Regions from separate parts of the Enterobacter sp. RIT637 genome, predicted to be linked through region 3. Evidence: predicted binding sites of a transcription regulator. Region 3 holds the regulator's gene; each other region holds the start of a gene.
The links. Region 3 encodes CRP, which controls carbon source genes, mostly activating them, when cyclic AMP is high. Its sites were predicted from a motif close to ATGTGANNNNNNTCACAT; they were not measured.

Region 1: a site for CRP is predicted at 1,028-1,045, ahead of ydfZ (putative selenium delivery protein YdfZ). Genes of this name have one in related genera too.
Region 2: a site for CRP is predicted at 1,880-1,897, ahead of rhaS (HTH-type transcriptional activator RhaS). Genes of this name have one in related genera too.
Region 4: a site for CRP is predicted at 1,261-1,278, ahead of focA (formate transporter FocA). Genes of this name have one in related genera too.

The regions. Positions count from the first base shown of each region.
Region 1 is NZ_JAIHAZ010000001.1:621,637-624,848, reverse strand. Features, by position in the region: gene K5E19_RS03055 (GntR family transcriptional regulator) at 1-388, shown strand, start outside; gene K5E19_RS03050 (universal stress protein) at 423-854, opposite strand; gene ydfZ (putative selenium delivery protein YdfZ) at 1,143-1,346, shown strand; gene K5E19_RS03040 (mannitol dehydrogenase family protein) at 1,389-2,852, opposite strand; gene K5E19_RS03035 (MFS transporter) at 3,078-3,212, opposite strand, start outside.
Region 2 is NZ_JAIHAZ010000016.1:62,243-65,454, forward strand. Features, by position in the region: gene rhaR (HTH-type transcriptional activator RhaR) at 1-841, opposite strand, end outside; gene rhaS (HTH-type transcriptional activator RhaS) at 915-1,751, opposite strand; gene rhaB (rhamnulokinase) at 2,053-3,212, shown strand, end outside.
Region 3 is NZ_JAIHAZ010000011.1:87,429-90,640, reverse strand. Features, by position in the region: gene K5E19_RS16070 (phosphoribulokinase) at 1-825, shown strand, start outside; gene K5E19_RS16065 (OsmC family protein) at 913-1,317, opposite strand; gene crp (cAMP-activated global transcriptional regulator CRP) at 1,629-2,261, shown strand; gene K5E19_RS16055 (YccS/YhfK family putative transporter) at 2,319-3,212, shown strand, end outside.
Region 4 is NZ_JAIHAZ010000001.1:57,451-60,662, reverse strand. Features, by position in the region: gene ycaO (30S ribosomal protein S12 methylthiotransferase accessory factor YcaO) at 1-931, shown strand, start outside; gene focA (formate transporter FocA) at 1,337-2,194, shown strand; gene pflB (formate C-acetyltransferase) at 2,246-3,212, shown strand, end outside.

The DNA of each region.
Region 1 (3,212 bases), on a different contig from region 3:
CGCCGCAGCGCTTATCGATGACAATCAGTGTTACCTGCTGGAGCAGAACCTGCATCAGCAGCGGATCGCGATTGATCGTAAACAGCTCAACGACTTCTTCCAGCTTGATGACGAATTTCATCAGAAACTGGCGCAAATTGCGGATTGCCAGCTGGCGTGGGATACCATTGAAAACATCAAAGCGACCATCGACCGCGTGCGCTACATGAGCCTGGACCATGTCTCCCCGCCGGAAATGCTGCTCCGCCAGCACCATGATATTTTCAGCGCGCTGGAAAAGCGCGACGCGGACGGCGTGGAAAACGCGATGACGCTGCATCTGCAGGAAATTAGCGAATCGGTACAGCTCATCCGGCAGGAAAATAGCGAGTGGTTTAGCGAAGAGTAATATTCGCCGCCCCCTTTCGGGTGCGGCGACGAGATTAGCGAACGACTAATACCGGGATCGTGGCGTAGCGCAGAATAGATTCCGCGTTTGATCCCAGCAGATGGGTGGTGATGCTCGGGTTTTTCGACCCGATGACAATAACGTCATACTCCCCTTCTTTGCTGAGTTTGATAATTTCATCACGCACGTTGCCAATGCACACTTTGCAGTGAATATCATTCGGCGAAATATCAAAGAGCCGCTTTAACGCCGTCATTTTTTTCTCAGACTCCGCGGTCATATACTCTTCGAATTTCTTTATGTCCGCGTTGAATCCGCGCAGCAGCGAGCGGCTGCTGTTAGGCAGAATGTTAACCAGGGTAATCGACGCGCCTTCTGCCTTTGCCAGATTGGCCGCGTGGCGCACCGCTTTGTCGCTCAAGTCCATTTCAAACACGTCAACAGGCATCAATATTTTCTTGTACATAAGCCTGACTCCTAATTCCGATGAGAGGATTATTTCCTGACTCAAGAGTGCCATTGGCAATATAAACAAACCCTCAACGCTTGCAGGGTGAAATTATCCATTTAGGAAAATAATTGTCGACTTTGTAAATTACCGTCCGGAACCGTCAGCAGGCTGCACTGAGGATAAAAAAAGTGTGACCTTGATCAAAAGCAAATAATTTATGCGGCGAGAGGCGTATTAATAGTGCCCGTGAACGGCAGAACCAATAATAGCGCCGTAACGAAGAGTTAGAGAGGAGAAAATACCATGATGACATACGACCGTAACCGTAACGCCATTACCACCGGCAGCCGCGTCATGATTAGCGGCACGGGCAAAACTGGCGTGATTAAAGCGATCCACAGCGACGGGCTGGACGCCGCGCAGGTGCGCCGCAGCAAAACGGTTGAAGTGGAAGGAAGTGAAGGTAAATACGAACCGATCGAACTGATTCGTCTGGGAATGCACTAAAGGTGCGGGTTCATGCCGCCGCCAGCGGCGGCATGAAATAAATTACGGTTGTACCGCGTATTGTGCCACTGTGGCTTTCGCCCCCTTCAGCAGCAACGTCTGATAGGCCTCCATCACCGCATTCACAAAGACTGCATCCTTCGGCAGTTCGTTTCCAAAAATGGCTTCAATGCCCAGCAGCGCCTTAACGCGGCTTTGCCCTTCAGCGCTCCCCTTCACGGCCGCCTGAATCACCGCCAGCTGCGGGTCGCTCACCTCAATGGCGTTACCCTGCTCGTCCACTCCGCCGACGTAACGCATCCAGCCTGCTACGCCCAGCGCCAGCAGCGGGAAAGGCTTCTGGTGAACCCGATGCCAGCGCACGGAGTCCAGCATACGTTGCGGGAGCTTCTGGCTGCCGTCCATCGCGATCTGCCAGGTGCGGTGACGCAGGGCCGGGTTGCTGTAGCGCGCAATCAGCAGGTCAGCATAGTGGCCTAAATCAACGCCTTTCACTTTCAGCGTGGGAGCCTGCTCCTTGAGCATCAGCGCGTGTGCGGCTGTACGGAAGTTTTCATCTTCCATGCACTCGTTGATGTGCTGATATCCCGCCAGATAGCCGAGATAGGCCAGGAACGAGTGGCTGCCGTTGAGCATGCGCAGCTTCATCTCTTCGAACGGGATGACGTCTGCCACCAGCTCGGCCCCCGCTTTTTCCCAGTGGGGACGGCCAGCCACGAAGTCATCTTCGATAACCCACTGGCGGAACGGTTCGCAGGCCACGCCCGCCGGATCGCGCACGCCGGTCAACTGCTCGATTTTGTCCAACGTATCGGCGGTTACTGCAGGGACAATGCGATCCACCATCGTTGACGGGAAGGTAACGTTGGCTTCAATCCAGTCCGCCAGTTCGCCGTCTACGGCGCGTGCGTAGGCGCAGGTCACATTGCGCATAACGTGACCATTCTCCGGCATGTTGTCGCAGGACATCACGCTGAAAGCAGGCAGACTCGCCGCTTTACGACGCGCCAGCGCTTCAACCACGACGCCAGGCGCAGATTTCGGCTGAAGCGGGTTTTGCAGGTCGGCGGCGATTAACGGATGATCGAGCATCAGTTGTCCGGTCGCCGGGGAATGGCAGTAGCCTTTCTCGGTGATGGTCAGGGAGACAATCGCGACCTGAGGTTCACACATCTCCGCCAGTACGGCTTCCAGCCCGTCAACCTGCGCGTGAAGTGCTTTTTTCACCACGCCGACGACGCGCGATGTCCATGCATCGGCTGACATCTCCGCGACGGTGTAGAGGTTATCCTGCGCATTGAGATCGGCAATTTGCTGTTCGCCACCAATCAGATTCACTTCACAATAACCCCAGTCGCTGCCGTGTTCAGCCGCAAGAATATCGGTATAAACTGCCTGATGCGCACGGTGAAATGCGCCAAACCCTAAATGAACAATGCGCGCCTTGAGGCTGCCGCGATCGTACTGAGGCAGCGTCGCTTTCGCCTGTAATAACCGGTTTTCCATGATTGAGACTCGTTAATTAATGAAAGCTGCGATCCGCTGCCGCTCTTCTTTCGAAGCGGCAGCGCCTGCTGACTACACCAACTAGAATGGCAGTTGGGGTAAAAAAAATCACTGCCATCAACCATACTGATACTTCAATTTCAGATATTGATTTATATTAACTTTTCTCCATGTGGTGTGACACGATTGAAAAGTTGTGTGACAAGTCACTCAGGATATAAACCATTAACGTCGTGATGAGAGCGCGCCATAGCCAACTGATTCGCGTCGGGGCGCTTCTGCCGCGTCTTCTGCCGCGCTCAAGTCACGATCACGCACTTCCGGCATCAGGATTGCTGAGACCAGCCCGATGACGGAATA
Region 2 (3,212 bases), on a different contig from region 3:
CCTTTCGACTGCGATGACGCCACTGAACCGGCGTCATCCCCACCTCGCGGTTAAACACCACCGAAAAGTAGTTACTGTCCTCAAAGCCGCAGCGCATCGCCACTTCACTCACCATTAGCTCCGTATGCTGCAGCAGATACTGGGCGTGGCAGATGCGCAGCTGGCGCAGGTAGTGGTTCACCGTCATTCCCGTCTGGGTACGGAACTGCTGGCGCAGCGCGCGCTCGCTGCACTGCTCCTGCTCGCAGAATTTCTCCAGCACGAAGCTTCTGTTCAGGCTGCCCGCAAGCGTGGTGATGAGCTTATCCAGCAGCGCTTCCTGCGTGGTGGCGGAAGGGTTATCGGTGGCGTAACGGTAGCGCTTCAGCGTCATCACCAGCTGGGCGAAAAGCAGCTCCGCCATCTGGTTAGCGACCGGGTCGCTCTTCTGGCTCTCCTGCTCAAGCTGGGAAATGACCTGCCGAACCTGGGTCATGCCGCTGCTGCTTAACCGCCAGTGCGGAGAACCCTTAGCGTCAAGAAAACCCGGAATGTTCGCGGCCCAGTCCACGTTAAGCCTGAGCCTGTCCGGGCAGTAGATGACGTTCTGCAGCACCAGGTCGTTAACCGAGGCGTAGGAGTGTTTATCTTCGGCGCGGATGTAGAACAGATCCCCGCGCGTGATGCGGTAGGGACGGTCGTTGAGGACGTGCAGGCCGTTGCCGCGCCACACCAGCACCAGCTCGCAAAACTCGTGGGTATGCTCGGCAAAGACGTTTTGCGGGTAGCGATCGGCCACCGCCACGGCCTGACTCGCGGAGGCAAAAAAATCATCTTTGCGAAGGATTAACTGAGCAGCCACACCACGACCTCTGTGCCGAAAAACCTGACATTATTAGCTTTATTGCGGCAATAAAACGGTGACTGCCCTCGCGTTACTGAAGCAACGCGTCTTTTCCCTGACGAATATCGCGCGGCGACCAGCTAAACTCCCGGCGAAAAAGCGTCGAAAAGTGGTTACTGTCGCCGAAACCGCAGCGATAGGCGATATCGGTGACGCTTTCGTCAGTATGGCGTAAAAGATGACGTGCTTTGATTAAGCGCAGGCGGTTAAGGTAGCGCTGCGGCGTCAGCCCGGTGTACTGCTTCAGCTGGCGATGCAGGGTGCGCAGCGACAGCGAAAAATCATCCGCCAGCGTTTCCCAGCAGACATCTTCGGCGAAATGGTCTTCCAGCCAGGCCATCAGATGGTTCAGCCGGGCGTCGTTATTTTCCAGCCCCTCCACCAGACTACTGCGGCGCAGCAGCACCAGCAGCTGCATGAACAGCAGTTCGCGCGTGGCAATGGCGTGCGTCTCCTGCCCGTCCTCGCTCTGCTCCATCTGGCTCACCAGCTGACGCACCTGCTGTAAGGTAGACTGGTTCACGCGCCAGTGCGACGGATAGTGCCCGTCCTTCTCCTGCGGCAGCAGCTGATTCAGCCCCGAAAGGAACTGGAACGCGTCCGGAGAACGATAGAGCACGTTGGTCAGGCACAGGTTGTCGGTATGTTCATACAGGTGCCTGTCGTGGTCGCGCACAAAGCACACCGTGCCGCCGCTGATGGTGTACGGCTGGCCGTTAAACACGTGAATGCCCGTCCCGTGCTCAACAATCACAATCTCATGAAAATCATGATGATGTTCCGGAAAAGCGGCCTGAGGGAGCCGCGGCTCAATCGCGACGGGCGACCCTCCTGCAGGGAAAAAATCCACGCTGTGTAGTACGGTCATAACGGCCCCCACCAATGAGAAATGTTCTCAAAATAGTAATTAAGGCCTTCCACGCTCACCTTAAATTTTCGGCAGCAAACCTCGCAAAAGCTGTCCGTTTTTCAAGAAACCGGCGGAAAGATCGGGAAATGCGGTAAGCGTCACACTGGCTGAAACCCGCGTTATTACTGGAAACTGTGAACTCCCTCACGTTCATCTTTGCTTTCTTGCCAGCGCCGGATTTGGCCTGTCAGTGGCGAGAAGGTGCCTTTTTCTTCCCTTTCTTACACTCACCGCTAATGAATTAAGAAAGGATCCGACCATGACTTTTCGCCATTGTGTGGCTGTCGATTTAGGCGCATCCAGCGGCCGCGTAATGCTGGCCACCTGGGACTGTAGCCAGCGCACACTTTCGCTTCGCGAAATGCACCGTTTCGCCAACTGCCTGCAAAAGCAGGACGGTTTTGAGACCTGGGATATCGACGCCCTGGAGGCGGAGATCCGCACCGGGCTGAACAACGTCTGCAACGACGGCATTCGTATCGACAGCATCGGCATTGACACCTGGGGCGTGGACTATGTGCTGCTGGACAGTAACGGCGAGCGCGTCGGCCTGCCCGTCTCCTACCGCGACAGCCGCACCGACGGCCTGATGGCACACGCCATCGCCCAACTTGGTAAGGACAACATCTACGGGCGCAGCGGCATTCAGTTTCTGCCGTTCAACACGCTGTACCAGCTGCGCGCTCTGGTTGAGCAGCAGCCAGGGCTGGTCGCGAACGTCGCCCACGCGCTGCTGATCCCGGACTACCTGAGCTACCGCCTGACCGGCAACATGAACTGGGAATACACCAACGCCACCACCACGCAGCTGGTCAACATCAACACCGATAACTGGGACGAAAACCTGCTGGCGTGGACGGGCGCATCGCCGTCCTGGTTCGGCACGCCAACGCACCCCGGAAATGTGATCGGTCAGTGGATTTGCCCGCAGGGGAACGAGATCCCCGTCGTTGCCGTCGCCAGCCACGATACCGCCAGCGCGGTCATTGCCTCGCCGCTCGCCAACAAAGACGCGGCGTACCTTTCTTCCGGCACCTGGTCGCTGATGGGCTTTGAGAGCAAAACGCCGTACACCAGCGATGCCGCGATGGCGGCGAACATCACTAACGAAGGTGGCGCGGAAGGGCGCTATCGCGTGCTGAAAAATATCATGGGCCTGTGGCTGCTCCAGCGCGTGCTGAAAGAGCAAAACGTTACCGACCTGCCCGCGCTTATCGCGGAAACCGAAAAGCTGAAGGCCTGCACCTTCCTGATCAACCCGAACGATGACCGCTTCATCAACCCGGCGCACATGAGCGCCGAAATCCAGGCCGCCTGTTTCGCCGCCGGACAGCCGGTGCCGTCCAGCCCTGCCGAACTGGCGCGCTGCATTTTTGACAGCCTCGCCCTGCTGTACGCCGATGTGCTGAGCGAGCTGGC
Region 3 (3,212 bases):
GCGGGAACCACCACCACTAGCCTCGCTTTTCGCAAGATTTTCGCACAGCTGAATCTCCGGGCGGCAGAGGTGGAGGGCGACAGCTTTCACCGCTACACGCGCCCGGAAATGGACATGGCCATCCGCAAGGCGCGCGATTTGGGCAAGCACATCAGCTATTTCGGGCCGGAAGCCAACGATTTCGGCCTGCTGGAACAAACCTTCCGCGAATACGGGCAGAGCGGGACCGGGCAGTCCCGCAAATACTTGCACACCTACGACGAAGCAGTTCCCTGGAACCAGGTACCGGGGACGTTCACCCCGTGGCAGCCGCTGCCGGAGCCGACCGACGTGCTGTTTTACGAAGGGCTACACGGCGGCGTGGTCACGCCTCAACATGACGTCGCGCGCCACGTGGATCTGCTGGTCGGCGTGGTGCCGATCGTTAACCTTGAGTGGATCCAGAAGCTGACGCGTGACATGAGCGAGCGCGGGCATTCTCGCGAAGCGGTGATGGATTCCGTCGTGCGTTCCATGGAAGATTACATTAACTTCCTGACGCCGCAGTTCTCCCGCACCCACATCAACTTCCAGCGCGTGCCGACGGTAGATACCTCCAACCCGTTTGCGGCTAAAAGCATCCCGTCGCTGGATGAGAGCTTTGTCGTCATCCACTTCCGCAACCTCGAAGGCATTGATTACCCCTGGCTGCTGGCGATGCTGCAGGGCTCGTTTATTTCGCACATGAATACGTTGGTGGTGCCGGGCGGAAAAATGGGGCTGGCGATGGAGTTAATTATGACGCCGCTGGTCCAGCGACTGATGGAAGGGAAGCAGATCGCGTAACGTCTGTTGCCGGATGGCGCTTCGCTTATCCGGCCTACGTTCGTGCAGTTGTAGGCCCGGTAAGCGCAGCGCCACCGGGCTTTGTTTTTACGCCTCGATCACTTCATACGAATGCGTGATTTTTACCGCTTTCTCCAGCATTAACGCCACTGAGCAGTATTTCTCCGCAGAAAGGTCTACGGCGCGCGATACTGCGGCATCCTTCAGTTCTTTACCGGTCACGATAAAGTGCAGATTAATGTGCGTGAACAGGCGCGGCGCCTCTTCGCGACGTTCGGAAGTAAGCTTCACTTCGCAATCGGTCACATCATGACGGCCTTTTTGCAAAATCGACACCACGTCAATTGCGCTGCATCCGCCCGCCGCCATCAGCACCATCTCCATCGGGCTTGGGGCTTTGTCGCCGGAGTTACCGTCCATCAAAATCTGATGTCCAGAAGCAGATTCGCCCAGGAACGTTAAACCCTCAACCCATTTCACACGCGCTTGCATATTCATTAACTCCAACGTTGCATTTTTGGTGACAGATTACGCGTGCATTACATTTCTCGCAACGGAAGGCGACCTGCATCATGCTGAAGCGAGACACCAGGAGACACGCGGCAAAAGCTATGCTAAAACACTCTGGATGCTACAGTAATACATTGACGTTACACATGTATGCAGAGGACATCAAACTTTACTGGCTGCGAAACGTTACGACAGCCGACTTCCCAGGGTATGGGTAAGAATTCGATTGCAACCCCAGAGTCCGGATGCATCTGATGACTCTGGTGACAGCTTATAACAGAGGATAACAGCGCATGGTGCTTGGCAAACCGCAAACAGACCCGACTCTCGAATGGTTCTTGTCTCATTGCCACATTCATAAGTACCCATCGAAGAGCACGCTGATTCACCAGGGTGAAAAAGCGGAAACGTTGTATTACATCGTTAAAGGCTCGGTGGCAGTGCTGATCAAAGATGAAGAAGGGAAAGAGATGATCCTTTCTTATCTGAACCAGGGCGATTTCATCGGTGAACTGGGCCTGTTTGAAGAGGGCCAGGAACGTAGCGCCTGGGTTCGTGCAAAGACAGCATGTGAAGTGGCTGAAATTTCTTACAAGAAATTCCGTCAGCTGATTCAGGTTAACCCTGACATCCTGATGCGTCTTTCTTCCCAGATGGCACGCCGTCTGCAGGTGACGTCTGAGAAAGTGGGTAACCTCGCCTTCCTGGACGTGACCGGCCGTATCGCGCAGACCCTGCTGAACCTGGCGAAACAGCCAGACGCCATGACCCACCCTGACGGCATGCAAATTAAAATTACCCGCCAGGAAATTGGTCAGATCGTCGGTTGCTCCCGTGAAACAGTGGGCCGTATCCTGAAAATGCTGGAAGACCAGAACCTGATCTCCGCCCACGGTAAAACCATCGTGGTTTACGGAACGCGTTAATTCCGCTCAAACGGCGTGCCATCGCAAGGTGTCACGCCGTTTTTGTCTCTACTCCCCATGTGGCGCAGGCTGATCTATCACCCGGAAGTTAACTACGCACTGCGACAAACGCTGGTGTTGTGCCTTCCTGTGGCCATAGGCCTGATCCTCGGACATCTTCAGCAAGGTCTGCTGTTTTCCCTCGTGCCTGCCTGCTGCAACATTGCCGGTCTGGACACGCCGCATAAGCGCTTTTTCAAACGCCTCATTATCGGTGGCTGCCTGTTTGCTGGCTGTAGTCTCGCGGTACAGCTCCTGCTTGCCCGTGATATCCCGCTGCCGCTGATCCTGACCGTGCTGGCGATGACGCTTGGCGTGACGGCGGAAATCAGTTCGCTGCACGCGCGACTGCTGCCCGCCTCGCTGATTGCGGCCATTTTCACGCTAAGCCTCGCCGGGAATATGCCGGTGTGGGAGCCGCTGCTGATCTACGCCCTTGGCACGCTCTGGTACGGGGTGTTTAACTGGTTTTGGTTCTGGCTGTGGCGGGAGCAGCCGCTGCGTGAATCCCTGAGCCTGCTCTATGTGCAGCTTGCGGATTACTGCGAGGCCAAATACACCCTGCTCACCCAGCATACCGACCCGGAGAAATCCCTGCCGCCGCTGCTGACGCGCCAGCAAAAGGTTGTAGACCTGATTAGCCAGTGCTACCAACAGCTGCACATGCTCGCCGCCAACAAGAACCACGAATACAAACGGCTGCTGCGCACCTTCCAGGTGGGGCTGGACCTGCAGGAGCATATCTCCGTCAGCCTTCACCACCCGCAGGAGGTGCAAAAGCTGGTGGAGCGCAGCCATGCCGAAGCGGTGATCCGCTGGAACGCGCAGACCGTCGCCGCGCGGCTGAGGGTTCTGGCTGACGATATCCTCTATCACCGCTACCCCACGCGCTTCAACATGGACAAACAGCTC
Region 4 (3,212 bases), on a different contig from region 3:
CCCGGACTTCGGCGTGGCGCTGGAGCGTACCGTCACCGAGCTGCTACAGGGCCGTAGCCTGAAAGATCTCGACGTGTTCACCCCGCCAACCTTTGACGATGAAGAAGTGGCCGAGCATACCAATCTCGAAACCCACTTCATCGACTCCAGCGGTTTGATCTCCTGGGACATGTTCAAGCAGGATGCAGACTATCCGTTCGTAGACTGGAGTTTTGCCGGTACCACGGAAGAAGAGTTCGCCACGCTGATGGCAATCTTCAAAGCGGAAGACCAGGACGTCTATATTGCTGACTACGAACACCTTGGCGTCTACGCGTGCCGCATTATTGTTCCGGGCATGTCCGACATCTATCCGGCAGAAGATCTGTGGCTGGCAAATAACAGCATGGGCGCGCACCTGCGCGAAACACTGCTGGCTCTGCCGGGCAGCGAGTGGGAAAAAGAAGATTATCTGAACCTGATCGCCCAGCTGGACGAAGAAGGCCACGATGACTTCACCCGCGTGCGCGAACTGCTGGGTCTGGCGACCGGTAAAGACAACGGCTGGTACACCCTGCGTATTGGTGAGCTGAAAGCGATGCTGGCTCTGGCGGGTGGCGATCTTGATCAGGCTCTGGCCTGGACCGAATGGACCATGGAGTTTAACCAGTCCGTCTTCTCAGCCGAACGCACCAACTACTACCGCTGCCTTCAGACGCTGTTGCTGCTCGCTCAGGAAGAGGATCGTGAACCTCTGCAGTACCTGAATGCCTTTGTTCGTATGTACGGTGCAGACGCCGTTGAAGCCGCCAGTGCGGCGCTGAGCGGCGAAGAGCCGTTCTATGGCCTGCAGGCTGTTGATAGCGATCTGAAAGCCTTCCCGGCACATCAGTCGCTGCTGAAAGCATATGAAAAATTACAGAAGGCAAAAGCCGCTTACTGGTCAAAATAAGCGCATATAACATCACCAGATGTAGGCGTATCCAATCGTCTGGGCTATATTACGGGGCAATTTCATTGCCCCTTTTTTTATTTTTTCGGCAATGATTGTTGATTGTAATAATAAAGTTAAACATGGGTAAATATAATAATATTTAGCCAAGCTTTATTGTTACTTTTTATGGTAAATACTCTATATTAATTAACTGTTTCGAAGGGGGCCGAACGAAAAAATTCAACTCTTTTCATAACTTTTAAAATTTATTTTTATACGGATAATCAAATACTTACTCCGCATTCGCTGTAAATCCATACACATTGCGGGCCTATAAGCCAGGCGAGATATGATCTATATCAATTTCTCTTCTATAATGCTTTGTTAGTATCTCGTCGCCGACTTAATAAAGAGAGAGTTAGTGTGAAAGCTGACAACCCTTTTGATCTTTTACTCCCAGCTGCAATGGCCAAAGTTGCCGAAGAAGCGGGTGTCTATAAAGCAACGAAACACCCGATGAAGACGTTCTATCTGGCGATCACGGCCGGTGTGTTCATCTCAATCGCTTTCGTCTTCTACATCACTGCCACCACCGGTACTGCCGGAATGCCTTTCGGCATGGCCAAACTGATTGGCGGTATTTGCTTCTCACTGGGTCTGATTCTTTGCGTCATCTGCGGCGCCGACCTCTTCACCTCTACGGTGCTGATTGTTGTGGCGAAAGCCAGCGGAAGAATTACCTGGGGTCAGCTGGCGCGCAACTGGCTTAACGTCTATGTTGGTAACCTGATTGGCTGTCTGCTCTTTGTTCTGTTGATGTGGCTCTCTGGCGAGTATATGACCGCCAACGGCGGCTGGGGGCTTAACGTCCTGCAAACCGCTGACCACAAAATGCATCATACATTTATCGAAGCTGTTGCTCTCGGCATCCTCGCAAACCTGATGGTCTGCCTGGCCGTCTGGATGAGCTACTCGGGTCGTAGCCTGATGGACAAAGCCATGATTATGGTTCTGCCGGTTGCGATGTTTGTTGCCAGCGGCTTCGAGCACAGTATTGCGAATATGTTTATGATTCCGATGGGGATTGTTATCCGCAACTTTGCGAGCCCGGAGTTCTGGACCGCTGTTGGTTCAAATCCGGAAAGTTTCTCTCACCTGACTATCATGAACTTCATTACTGATAACCTGATCCCCGTCACTATCGGGAACATTATCGGTGGGGGTCTGTTAGTTGGGTTGACATACTGGGTCATTTACCTGCGTGGCGACAACCATCACTGATGGGCGTCTCAGGCAGTAAATAAAAAATCCACTTAAGAAGGTAGGTGTTACATGTCCGAGCTTAATGAAAAGTTAGCCACAGCCTGGGAAGGTTTTGCGAAAGGTGACTGGCAGAATGAAGTAAACGTACGTGACTTCATTCAGAAAAACTATACCCCGTATGAAGGTGACGAATCCTTCCTGGCTGGCGCAACTGACGCGACCACCAAGCTGTGGGACAGCGTAATGGAAGGCGTTAAACTGGAAAACCGCACTCACGCGCCAGTTGATTTTGACACCTCCGTAGCTTCCACCATCACTTCTCACGATGCTGGCTACATCAACAAAGCCCTTGAGAAAATCGTTGGTCTGCAGACTGAAGCACCACTGAAACGCGCAATCATCCCGTTCGGTGGCATCAAAATGGTTGAAGGTTCCTGCAAAGCGTATAACCGCGAGCTGGACCCAATGCTGAAAAAAATCTTCACCGAATACCGCAAGACCCACAACCAGGGCGTATTCGATGTTTACACCAAAGACATTCTGAACTGCCGTAAATCTGGCGTTCTGACTGGTCTGCCGGATGCGTATGGCCGTGGCCGTATCATCGGTGACTACCGTCGCGTTGCGCTGTACGGTATCGACTTCCTGATGAAAGACAAGTATGCGCAGTTCGTATCCCTGCAGTCCGATCTGGAAAACGGTGTAAACCTGGAAGCGACTATCCGTCTGCGTGAAGAAATCGCGGAACAGCACCGCGCGCTGGGCCAGATCAAAGAGATGGCGGCTAAATATGGCTGCGATATCTCTGGTCCTGCTACCAACGCTCAGGAAGCTATCCAGTGGACCTACTTCGGCTACCTGGCCGCTGTTAAGTCTCAGAACGGTGCAGCAATGTCCTTCGGCCGCGTATCCACCTTCCTGGATGCGTACATCGAACGTGATATCAAAGCAGGCAAAATCACCGAGCAAGACGCTCAGGAAATGATTGACCACCTGGTCATGAAACTGCGTATGGTTCGCTTCCTGCGTACCCCTG